DNA from 4 places in the Aliiglaciecola sp. 2_MG-2023 genome. Region 3 is predicted to be linked to each of the others. Evidence: predicted binding sites of a transcription regulator. Region 3 holds the regulator's gene; each other region holds the start of a gene.
The links. Region 3 encodes LexA, which represses DNA repair genes until DNA is damaged. Its sites were predicted from a motif close to TACTGTATNNNNATACAGTA; they were not measured.
Positions count from the first base shown of each region.

Region 1: recA (recombinase RecA) is a predicted target of LexA. The motif match lies at 1,914-1,933, and genes of this name have one in related genera.
Region 2: recG (ATP-dependent DNA helicase RecG) is a predicted target of LexA. The motif match lies at 1,783-1,802, and genes of this name have one in related genera.
Region 4: imuA (translesion DNA synthesis-associated protein ImuA) is a predicted target of LexA. The motif match lies at 2,136-2,155, and genes of this name have one in related genera.

Region 1 covers NZ_JAUORY010000010.1:153,972-157,189, reverse strand. The annotation lists gene Q4567_RS12460 (PA2169 family four-helix-bundle protein) at 1-418, opposite strand, end outside; gene recA (recombinase RecA) at 786-1,820, opposite strand; gene Q4567_RS12450 (CinA family protein) at 2,032-2,517, opposite strand; gene mutS (DNA mismatch repair protein MutS) at 2,683-3,218, shown strand, end outside.
Region 2 covers NZ_JAUORY010000026.1:64,472-67,689, forward strand. The annotation lists gene recG (ATP-dependent DNA helicase RecG) at 1-1,544, opposite strand, end outside; gene Q4567_RS19440 (mechanosensitive ion channel family protein) at 1,845-3,167, shown strand.
Region 3 covers NZ_JAUORY010000008.1:34,526-37,743, reverse strand. The annotation lists gene coxB (cytochrome c oxidase subunit II) at 1-552, opposite strand, end outside; gene lexA (transcriptional repressor LexA) at 1,048-1,671, opposite strand; gene plsB (glycerol-3-phosphate 1-O-acyltransferase PlsB) at 2,139-3,218, shown strand, end outside.
Region 4 covers NZ_JAUORY010000006.1:242,432-245,649, reverse strand. The annotation lists gene Q4567_RS08815 (DNA polymerase Y family protein) at 1-1,296, opposite strand, end outside; gene imuA (translesion DNA synthesis-associated protein ImuA) at 1,298-1,978, opposite strand; gene Q4567_RS08805 (EVE domain-containing protein) at 2,252-2,719, shown strand; gene Q4567_RS08800 (DUF885 family protein) at 2,765-3,218, opposite strand, start outside.

The sequences.
Region 1 (3,218 bases), on a different contig from region 3:
TCTCGTCATGACAAGCTTGCATAGTGCCTCGAATTTCTCTAAGGGCTAACGTACATGTATCAGGCTGCTTTTCTGCAAGTGCCTCGTCGATTACTTCGAGTGTCTTGTCCTCAACCTCTTCAAGTTGACTAATATAGGTATGCTCTTTATCAAAAGATAAAAAACCTACCAATTTTGTGTACATGTTGCGTACATTGACGGCGATGGACTCACCAGTTTCTTTGTCACCTTGCTCTGCAATCGCAAAAGGCTGAAGTGCTTCGATTGCTGCTTTTTTCTCAAACATCATTCTCGCAAACACTTGCTTTACAGACTCATGGGTTGCTTTATCAATACTTTCTTCATAAAAATCTGCGCCTGCTTTTAGCACTTCAATCACGTCTGCTACTTTGTTCACTTGTTTTACTTCATTACTCATAAAAATCTCCTATTAATGACTTAAAGAAATAACCAAAGTTAATCATTGGTTGTTGAGTTACGCACTAAGGTAAATGCAGAAACCACACCATTTCTTAAAAACAGTTAGTAGAAGTTAAAACAGCACCATAAAAAATCGATTTTATTAATAAATATCAAATAGATATAAAAATAATAAAAAACAAAATGATTGAGACAAGAAGCCAGAAATATAAAAATTAAGTAGGCTTTATTTTACTAATGTAAAAAATTTACTCGAAAATTGGAAAGATTACATTGTTGGGATATTGAAAGGGAGGAAAATTAAAAAACCCCGCTAAATAAATTAGCGGGGAACTCACGCTTAGGGGATGTGTATAAGGTTAGGGTTACAACACATCCTCAGAAGCTACAGGATCTTCTGGTTTGACTGTTTTAGACAGCAACAACTCTGCTCTCAGACGCTTCTCGATATCGTCAGCCATATCAGTATGCTCTTTCAAATACTTAACCACGTTGGCTTTTCCTTGACCGATACGCTCGCCATTGTAGCTATACCAAGCTCCAGCCTTCTCAACAAACTTTTGCTTAACACCCAAATCAATAAGTTCGGCTTCTTTACAAATACCTTGGCCATATAGAATTTGGAATTCAGCCTGTTTAAATGGAGGTGCGACTTTGTTTTTAACAACTTTCACACGGGTTTCATTACCAACCACTTCATCACCGTCTTTAATCGCACCGATACGTCTAATATCTAGTCTTACAGAGGCATAGAACTTAAGTGCATTACCACCAGTTGTGGTTTCGGGCGAACCAAACATAACGCCAATTTTCATACGAATTTGGTTAATGAAGATTACCAAAGTATTTGAACGTTTAATGTTACCCGTTAATTTACGTAGCGCTTGTGACATCAGACGTGCTTGTAAACCAACATGAGAATCACCCATATCACCTTCGATCTCAGCTTTAGGCGTTAACGCAGCCACTGAGTCAACGACTACAACATCTACTGCGCCAGAACGAACTAACATATCGCAGATTTCCAATGCTTGTTCACCGGTATCTGGCTGCGAAACCAAAAGATCATCGATGTTTACCCCTAACTTTCCTGCATAGACAGGATCCAAGGCATGCTCTGCATCAACAAACGCACAGGTTTTACCCATTTTTTGCGCTTCAGCAATAGCTTGCAAAGTTAGCGTTGTTTTACCTGATGATTCAGGACCATATATCTCAACGACTCGTCCACAAGGAAGACCGCCTATTCCCAACGCGATATCAATCGTCAAAGAACCTGTTGAAATAGCTTCAATATCTAAAGCTTGGTTGTCTCCGAGGCGCATAATTGCACCTTTACCAAATTGTTTTTCAATCTGCCCTAGAGCAGCTGATAATGCGCGAGATTTATTATCGTCCATCGGAATGTCCTTCGAAAATAGCGTGATAAATTAAACAAGGGTTCAACGAACTTACTTATTAGTAACTTGACGTTAAGTTTATGCCCAGAAGTATACTGTATGATTATACAGTTACAAGTACAGTTTTACTTTTTTTACGAATTTCTGCTTTTGAAAGTTAAAAATACTATCCAAAGTTATTCAGCGTAACTATCTAAATACATGTTTAGACTTAGCTAATTCGTTGGCTAGTCTGTTGCAATGCAAATTCAATGGCCTGAAGTCTTACTTGATGCCGATCCCCAGAAAAAATCTGCTTTTCAGTAGAAATATCACCGTTGATAAAAAAACCAAACCAAACTAAACCAACGGGTTTATCTTCAGTTCCCCCATCCGGTCCTGCAATTCCACTAATAGAAACCCCAATTTCTGCTTGCGATTTTAGTGCGCATCCAGAGGCCATCTGCTCAACCGTTTGTAGAGACACTGCGCCAAATGACATCAAGATTTCTTGTCTCACTCCTAATAAAGATTGTTTAGCGTCATTAGAATAGGTAACAAAAGACTGTTTAAACCACTCAGAGCTTCCCGCAACACTGGTGATTGCAAAGGCGACACCGCCCCCTGTACAAGACTCTGCGCTACTAATCGTCCAACCTTTGCTTTTTAGCTGTTGTCCAAGTTGTTGGGAAACCCGCTCTATAGATTCGGTTAACATAATGCAAATATGCTCCATTTCAATGTTTATCTGGCAGATTGTACTAACAACTGCTAGAAAAAAAACCCATACTTCTTATAATGCCCAATTGTTTTTAATTGCCTTAATTCGATTAAGTTATTTATTCCGAACATAACCTCAACCTGCAAAGAGATCGCAACCTCAATGAGTAATAGCGTTAAACAGTCTGATCTAGATAGTCACACCCCTATGATGCGTCAATATTTAACAATAAAGGCGGAGCATCCAGACATTCTTTTGTTTTATCGAATGGGGGATTTTTATGAGCTGTTTTTTGACGACGCTAAAAAAGCATCCGAGTTATTGGATATTTCTCTTACTGCCAGAGGCAAATCTGGTGGTAATGCTATTCCTATGGCTGGCGTGCCTTATCATGCAGTTGAAAATTACCTAGCCCGTTTAGTAAAAATGGGACAGTCAGTGGCCATTGTTGAACAAGTTGGAGATCCGGCGACCAGCAAAGGCCCAGTGGAAAGACAAGTACAGCGTATTGTGACCCCTGGAACCGTGACTGATGAAGCCTTGTTAGAAGATAAACAAGACAATTTACTAGCCGCCGTTTTTGCCCGTAAAGAGGTGTTTGGTGTGGCTATTCTAGATATAACAAGTGGCCGTTTTAGTATTTCTGAATTGTCTGGAGAAGAAGCGCTTTTAGCCGAATTACAGCGCTGTAACCCGGC
Region 2 (3,218 bases), on a different contig from region 3:
TCGGGTAAAGCGGTATGCAGGGCAATAGCTGTGTCTTCTGCGGCCTGACACTGCAACACTTCTGACTCATCAATAAGAGTACAGACCCAATAAGTTTGACGCTTCTGGTTAACTGCAGCGTTGCGCACTCTTTCAATCACTTCACCTCGCCGCGTATCGGGTAACACAACTGTGGTGATTGGCGTGCGCCCTGGGGGTAGCTCATCAATTATCGAGGTATCAAGATCCGCATACGCTGTCATCGCTAAGGTTCGTGGAATAGGGGTTGCGGTCATAATCAGTTGATGGGGAAACGCCCCCTGTAGCTCGCCTTTCTCTCGTAACGCCAAACGCTGGTGCACACCAAATCTATGTTGTTCATCGACAATAACTAAGGCAAGTTTATGATACTCAACCGCTTCTTGGAAAACCGCATGAGTACCTATGAGCATATCAATCTGACCATTTTTCAGTTCAGTTAATACCGATTCTCTGGCTTTACCTTTTAACTTACCGGCCAGCCAACCAATTCGAATATTAAGCGGTGAAAGCCAATCACTAAAGTTATTGGCATGTTGTTCTGCCAGCAGCTCAGTGGGTGCCATCATTACCACTTGGAAACCTGCACCTATAGCAGACAAAGCTGCCATTGCCGCCACCAATGTTTTACCAGAGCCCACATCCCCCTGGACTAACCGCATCATTGGCGAGTCTTGTTGCATATCATGCTGAATTTCATCTACCACACGGGATTGTGCGTTGGTTGGAGTAAAGGGTAAGTTTCCTAAAAACTGGTCGATTAACGCTGTAGAAATCGGAATCGAAAAAGTTTGTTGGCGCTTACTTTGCTGGCGAACTTTTAAAACACTTAAATGGTGAGCTAGTAGTTCTTCGATGATCAAGCGTTGCTGAGCTGGATGTTTGCCTTCCTCTAATAGCGACAAGGCGACATCGGGAGGCGGCCTATGGACGAGCGATAGAGCATCTACTAGGCTAATTTGTGCCGCGTAAAGATTATCCGGCAGCAGTTCCGCTAGACCACCCTGTTTCAGTTTAGTTAAAGCTTGCTCACTAAGATTGCGTAGAGTGATTTGCTTTACGCCTTCGGTGGTGGGATACACTGGAGTAAGTGATTCTTCCAACTCGCTGACGGATTCATCACGTTTAACGCGATATTCAGGATGCATCATTTCTAAGCCGAATTTGCCTGCCCGCACTTCGCCGAAAGCACGAATCGTGGTGCCTTTTTCTAAACTGTTTTTTTGTGCTGCCGAGAAATGGAAAAAGCGTAAGGTAAGGGTGCCAGTATTGTCACTTACTCGCACCACCAACATCCGTTTTCGGCCAAATTGCACATCACAAGACATTACTTCCCCTTCAATGCTTGTGTGCAAAAAGGGCTGCAAATCGCCAATGGGGTAGATACGCGTGCGATCTTCGTAACGAAGGGGCAAATGGAACAGCATGTCCTGAATGGTAACTAACCCAATTTTTTCGAGCTTTTCAGCAACTTTGCTGCCTACACCTTTTAATTCGGTTAATTTTGTTATTGCCAGAGATTGCATCTGAGCCTTTTTATTCAGAACGAAACAACCTGTTATTTTGCCTTACAGCCAGCAGAATACAACTATTCTGAAGGCTAAAAATACAAAACCTTGGACAAAGCCCCTGCCCGCTGATATTTAAAGGCTTTTAACCTATCTAAAATACACGAAGTTTCACGCTTAAGATTGCTTTTAACATGAACACCGACCTGAAATTGGATAAAAACCAAGTCTATACTTAGTGCAATTATTCCGAACCAACTATACGAATTGACGGTATTGGTTCATAGTAAGTTTAGAAATTTGAAAATGTGAATTGATATGAACCTAGAAACCATTTCCACCCAAGCTGATCAATTATGGTTAGTTATTCTTAGCACTTTAACCAACCCAAATACTTATGCTCAAGTTTCCATAGTGCTGTTTGTCTACTTATTGGCTTTTTGGTTGGCTCGCAAAATACGAAATGCGGTAGGACTAACTCACTACGAACCAGACTCAAGCGCTCACCCTATGCGTAAACTCGCCTATCGAGTGGGTTATTTGGTTTATCCATTGATTGCATTGATTACCTTAAAAGTGATTATCGAAACAGTCCACAATGCAGGCTTTTCAACATGGCTTTTGGATACAGCCTTGACCATTGCGGTTTTACTTTTCTATTACTCAATGATTCGCGTGTTGGTTGTAAATACTATCGCCGCGAAACTATTCAAGTGGGTGGGATTACCGATTTTACTGCTGCATTTAACCGGCTCACTTAGCACTGTTATTGTTGCACTGGAAGACATATCTCTTACCTTAGGTAACGTTAATATCACCGCATACGGCGTGGTAAGAGTGCTGATTTTCGGTGCAGTGCTATTTTGGCTTGGACGCGCATCTAATAGCTTTGGCAAAGACATCATTCGTAAACAAGAATCGATAGATATTCGTACTAGAGAAGTTTTTTCGAAACTCTTTGAGGTCGCGGTATTTTGCATTATTGCACTGTTATTGTTAAATGTGATGGGCATTAATCTAACTGCGCTTGCCGTGTTTGGTGGCGCCGTCGGTGTAGGGTTGGGTTTAGGTTTACAATCCATCGCTTCGAACTTTATTTCAGGCATTATCATTTTGCTAGATCGCTCGTTAACCGTTGGCGATTTTGTGGAAATGGATGACGGCAGTAAAGGATTCGTCCGTGAGTTCAGAATGCGATACACGGTTCTAGAAACCTACGACGGCAAAGACATTCTGGTACCCAATGAAAAATTCATTTCCAATTTAATGGTCAATTGGACTCATAAAGATCCTAAGCAGCGTTATCGAGTAGATTTTTCAGTGCCATACGCAACAGACATACGCTCGATGGTAGAGTTTATTAAAGTGGCGGTGGCCGAACACCCTTCTGTCATCAGCGGCCCGGACGTACCATTTGAAGAACGCCCAGATTGTGAAATTGATAGTTTCGGGGACTCTGGGGTAAATATGTTTGTGGAATTCTGGATGGAGGGCATTGATGATGGCAAAAATCGCGTTGGCGGGGATTTGATGTTAATAATCTTTGAAACCCTTAGAGAAAATGGCATTGAAATACCATTCCCTCAACGTGAAGTTCGGATCCTCAACGAAGAGACATACAGTGTCAAAAGTTCAAGTTAGAGAATGACTGAGCCCTGTTCAACTTTAACTGTTTGAAAGGGCTCACAACTT
Region 3 (3,218 bases):
GAAACGCACCTTTTTGCCTGTTGGAATAACCAAAGGACGATCAACTTCTAAGAGGTAGTTATGGCCTTTTTCAAACTTGTTGTTTATCTGTTCTTGCTGAGTTGCCATCACAGAATAATATTCAACGTCGTTTTCCATGTACTTGTAATGCCATTTCCATTGAGACCCAGTAACAAGAACAGTTACTTCTGAGTTTTCGGGATCTTCCATTGCAATCAAGGTTTTAGCCGCTGGGAATGCCATTACGACAAGAATGATAAAAGGAATTATTGTCCAAGCGATTTCAACTTTCACACTCTCATGAAAGTTAGCAGGTTTAGCACCGCGAGATTTACGGTGGAAAATCATGCTCCAAAACATGACACCAAACACTAATACTGCAATGACTACACATATGAAAAACATGAGCATGTGCAGATCATAAACTTGTCCACTGATTTCAGTCGCGCCTTTGCGCAAATTCAATTGATACTGATCAGCAGTCGAAGTCGAATCTGCAGATACTGTAAATGCAATTAGACTGGTCAGTATTACCAATATGCCGGACCATATCTTTTTCACTCAACACCTCCTGTTGATTTAAGCCGTTCCCAAAGGAGCAAAGCAGAGTAAACAACCGCAAAAAACTCAGCTATGGTAAATGACTTGGGATCTAAATGTTATGAAGCTGTAAAAACTAGTATAAGAATTACTCAACTAAAGTCTAACGTCTAGTGTTTTTTGTTAAAATTATAAACAACCGGTTGATTTTCAATCAAAATAGGCAAAAAAGTTATTTTTTATATCAATTGCAAATAGCTTTGGTTACTAAAGATATTAAAATCGGTAATTTTCCATCCGCAAAAAACAAAAATGCTCGCTCGGAGAATAACTAGACATTCTGAAATGGATTTTTTAGGATATTTTTTGAACAGAAAATGTATTCACTGGCAGAATACAAAATAGAGAAATCGTGGTTCGCAGTTTTAGAAAACTAACATTCAAAATAATAAAAAAGGTGACCAAATAGGTCACCTTTTTTAAAGAACTTTGCAATCAACCGCGTAATTACATCCAATCAGCGTTGCGAATAACGCCCACAGCAATACCTTCAATATTAAAAGGTTGCGACGCTAGATCCACTTTAATAGGGTTAAATTCATCGTTTTCAGCATGCAGAATCACTTCTCTACCACGCTTTTCAAGACGTTTAACAGTAACGTCTTCATCGACTCTTGCCACAACTACCTGACCATTGTGAACATCGGTTGTACGATGAACTGCCAGCAGGTCACCATCCAAAATGCCGATATCCTTCATACTCATACCGCTTACTCTAAGCAAAAAATCGGCACTGGGTTTAAATAGATCAGGATCGACTTTGTAATGACATTCAACATGCTCTTCCGCCAATATAGGTTCACCCGCAGCAACACGGCCAATCAAAGGTAAGCCAACTTCTTCCAAATCATCTTCTAGGGGAACATTAAGTTTAATCCCTCTAGATGTGCCAGGTAGAATTTCAATGACCCCCTTACGCGCCAGAGCTTTTAAGTGCTCTTCTGCCGCATTAGCTGATTTAAAACCTAATTGTCGCGCAATTTCAGCACGGGTAGGTGGCATACCTGTAGCCAACATAGTGGCTTTAATTAATTCGAGAATTTCGCTTTGTCGTGGAGTTAGTGGACGCATAAACAGCCTGTTTTTCTATACAGTTTAACTGTCAGTATATACAGTTACAAAGATAAAACAAACTTTGTTTTTCATTTACTAAGTAATTTTCAAAGCAGTCTAATATTCCAGCTGAATGTGTGCCTTTTGATTTGTCGGCTTGCGTATTACAGCCAAATGAAGCAAGTCTGCAAAGCTTTTTTGTTGAGATTATTTTGCGTTTATTGGAAACCAATTTAATCTGCTTTTGAACTAGCTAGGAGAATCCGCCTCCAATTACTATCAGAAAATACGAGTCGCGAACTTCAACATTTGTCTGACAGCAGGTTATTCACCTAATTAGGGTGACTTTACATGCGCTAACAATATAAAATAGCAGTACGACTCAAGAGTCGTTAGTCTGCGTGTTTTGGTGTGCAAACATGAACAGAATTCCGTTCTTCATGCTATGCTTTTAACGATTTCGAAACCTCAAGGTGTTATATAATATGGATTGGCTGCATAATTTGCTGCTTTCGATTTTTGCTTTTCCCGTAAAATGGCTGGTCAAAGTCAATAGTATTCCAACAGACATTGAAAGTGAGCTGGGTATAGATAAAAGTAAACCTATAGTTTATTTGCTCAGAACTCACTCTATTACTGACCAACTTGCGCTTAAAATGTCGACTAAGAAAGTGGACTTACCCAGCCCTACCAAGAAAATTCTCATAGGTGGAGAAGAGCACAGCGCCAGTGTATTTCTTGAGCAACCTCAATCTGTTATTGGTAGGAAGATCAAAGGAACCAAAATAGCAGCAGATTTAACCCATTTATTCCAACTTCACAAAGACAACGCAGATCTCGATTTACAAATTGTGCCGGTTACTGTTTTTTGGGGTCGCGCGCCAGGCAGAAAATCCAACGGATTAGCAGATCTGTTAGCCGACAAGGCTTCACCGAGTTGGTTACGCAAATTTTTTATCGTGTTATTTTTAGGTCGCGATAATTTTGTGTCTTATAGTAAAGCTGTATCGTCTAAAGACATGACCAAATTACCTGGTACAGAGTCTGAAATCGCGCACAAATTAATTCGCCTAGCAGGCACCCACTTTCACCGCAAAAGACAAGCATTTAACGGCCCAATGCTGTTAGAAAAACAAGAGTTATACAATTCGATTCTTGGTTCTGTGTCTGTTATCAATGCAATCAACGAAGAATCCAGACAAAAGAAAATTCCTTTGTCTAAAGCCAAAGCAAACGCTAAATCTTATATAAACGAAATTGCTGCAGATTATCGTGAAGGTTTGATCCGCTTTGGAGACAGGGTGTTAACCCGTATTTGGAACAAAATATACGATGGGATCGAAGTTGGCCACGCCGACAAAGTGAGAAAATTGGCACAAAATGGCCATGAAATTATTTACGTTCCCTGCCACCGCAGCCACATGGATTATCTGCTGTTAACCTACGCAATTTACCATCAAGGGTTAGTGACACCGCATATCGCTGCAGGTATTAATCTAAACTTTTGGCCTGTGGGCGGGATTTTCCGACGAGGCGGTGCGTTCTTTCTACGTCGCAGTTTTGCC
Region 4 (3,218 bases), on a different contig from region 3:
TTTTTCTGTTAATGGTTGTGGTGTTTGCAGCATAAAGCTTGGTCGTAATGGGTAAGTCGAAATGTGTTTAGGTGTTGTTTCCAGTTGGGGTTGCACATATTTATTTACTTTTTCGGGGCGAAAATCATCATCTAACATCACCTGCGAAATCGCCTCTTCTCCTAGCTTGGCTTGTAGCAATGAGATTAATTGTAAATACGTGAGAGTACCCTTGCTGGCACTGAATAAATCGCCTTTATCGGGGCTACGTAATTGGGTTTCGGCGGTACTTAGCTCTAGTGCAAATATGGGCGCTTGTAAAACTAAGTTGTCCAATTTCAATATGCTAAGATTAACCCACTTGTCAGCTTGGTATTCTCCTTGCGCAGAACCTACCTCTAAGGTGAGTGCTTTATTATCTCGTTGATAGAAAGTAAAAATAATCTTCTGAGTAAGCAAATCCCGTATTTTTAAAAACTGCTCTAATGCAGTTAACAACAGTTTTATTGGTGATAGAAGTGTGTCGGTATGACTTATCTCATAAAGTAGTTCTAAGTAACGTTGAAACTTAGATTGGGGATGGTAGAAATCCATTGGATGATGAAATTCACCACTTAGTCTACCCAAGTAAGTCACCAAATCTATATCAAAACGCTTGGCGACATCCTTTAATGGCACTGCCATTAGATCGGCAAGAGTGTGGATACCGACTCTAGCTAACTTGGTAACGGTTTTCTTATCTAATTCAGAGTCAACTAGTTGTCGAATACCAATTTGGTGTTGCAACATAGGTAGATGGTCGCTGACTTGATTCCACGCCGTTCGGGCTAGGATACGGGCAGCATAAGGGGATTGTCCGCTGGCATAATAATATTTTACCTGGAACTCTTTTAGTTGGTTTTTAACAACCCGCCAATAGCCATTAAGTCCGCCGTACAACATCAGCATATTGTGTATTCGTAACAGCAAGCCATTTGGCGGAAACAGACAGATATCAGAGGTGACTAGATACAAGTGTTCGGCTATCTCAACTAATTTTTTTTGCTCTATATCACTTTTATAGGGCAACACCTGGAGGTGTTGATCTAGTGCCGCAGCGGTTCCCAATCCCATTCCTGTGCGAATACCGGCATCAATAGCAGCTTGATTTAATTGCAATACGCAATTTGTTTGATGATGCAATATGACCAATGAGTGCTGAGTATTGATCTGCCCGCTAGTGTCTTCAACACGCCTTTGCTGAGGCGATGGAATTGCATGACATACACTGTCTAATTGCAAATGAGGAAAGTGTAAATATAACCAAAGAGATTGCATATTAGCTGACTTTAGCCCGTGGAAATGTCAGCACATTAGTGGCGCGTTGGTTGAGTGCTAATTCAGGCCAAATGTGGCTCATATTGAGATTAAATGGTTGGGCTGGCCAACCGCCTTTACGTTTGGTAATTTGCACCTCTAAGCCCTGTTCATGAGCACTGAGTTTCATCGCTAGGCTCACCGGTAACGACAAACTTAATTGTCGATTTTGACGCACTACAAAATGTAAAGCGTCACCTTGTTCAGCGGCTAGTTGTAGACGTTTGGTTTGGGCGATTTCAAGCTGTTGATGCCACATTAGGACACTATGGCAGCAGCCGCTCTTAAGGCATTGCTCGGCACTCCAAAGCGCATGCTCTGCACTATTTGGTTGAACAATTAGAACCTGTTCAAGTGTGATCCCAAATTCCGCCAACATTTCTCCGTTAATTTGCATCGGAGGCGCAATAAACACCAATAAGCGCTTATGCTGCTGACGATATCGCAAAGCTGGCAATAACAAACGTAATTCGCCGATGCCTATGGGAGTATGGATATCAATCATTCCCGATTGTGGGAAGCCGCCTTGAAGTGCTTCATCAAGTTCTTCATAACCTGTACTTTCGGAGGTCAGGCACTGTTCTTGTTGATTGCCTTGCCATACTAAGCGTTTATTTTTTAGTTGTTCCAATAGTGTGTTCATAAATAACTTAAACTCCGGATAAGTACCGCATCTCGACAATGCTATTTTTACGCCTACGGCGTTGGAGGTTCTAAAAATAGTCCGCTATTACGTGCAAACCCCCGCTCTACTATCCATAACAATTTTATTATCGAGCATAATAAACAGGTATAATTTATACTGTATTTATGTACAGTATATTGATCAATTTCATAGATGCAAGTTTTGCTGTAAGTTGAAGCAATAGTTATTATGATGGACCGCTGTAATACCAAAGAGCATAAAAGGTAGGTTATGAATTATTGGTTATTTAAGAGTGAACCAGATGCATTTAGCATCGACGATTTAGCGAATAAGGCCAATCAAACAGAGCATTGGGATGGTATTCGTAATTATCAGGCTCGCAACTTTTTGCGGGATAAAGTGCAACTTGGTGATCAAGTATTCATATATCATTCTAGTTGTAAAAATGTCGGAATAGCAGGTTTGGCCGAAGTGGTGAAGGGCGCTTATCCGGATCATACTCAGTTTGACCCAGAGTCAAAATACTATGATCCGAAATCAGATCCTGAGCAGCCTAGATGGTATATGGTAGATGTTAAATTGGTTAAAAAATTCAATCAAATCCTGAGCTTAAAAAGCATAAAGGCGATGCCGCAGATACAACAAATTGGTCTGGTTCAAAAAGGCCATCGTTTGTCTATTATGCCCGTGAATGCAGAAGAGTTCGCTTATTTGCTTAAAGAGTGTAACGAACTTTAATTAAAAATAGATTGCAGAGCATTGAAGCTCTGCATATTTTACAAATTATGACTTTTTCTGTTGTTCAATAAATAAAGCAATATTTTCTCTAAGTACAGACAGTGGGATAGAGCCGTACTCCAACACTGCATCATGAAATGCACGTAAATCAAACTTATCACCAAGGGCTTCTTCAGCTTCAGCGCGTAATTTTTTAATCTCTAACTCGCCAATTTTATAGGCTAGCGCCTGTGCTGGCCAAGAGATATAACGGTCGATTTCAGTGGTCACGTTGTGTTCTGAAAGCGCTGTATTCTCTAGCATATAATCTAAAGCGCGCTGTCGCGACCAACCTTTTATGTGCATACCGGTATCAACCACCAAACGGCACGCTCGCCACATTTCATAACTCAAGCGACCAAATTCTTCGTAGGGTGTTTGATAAATTCCCACTTCTTTGCCCAGAAACTCAGAGTACAAGCCCCAGCCTTCACCAAAAGCTGAGATGTAAGTGTAACGA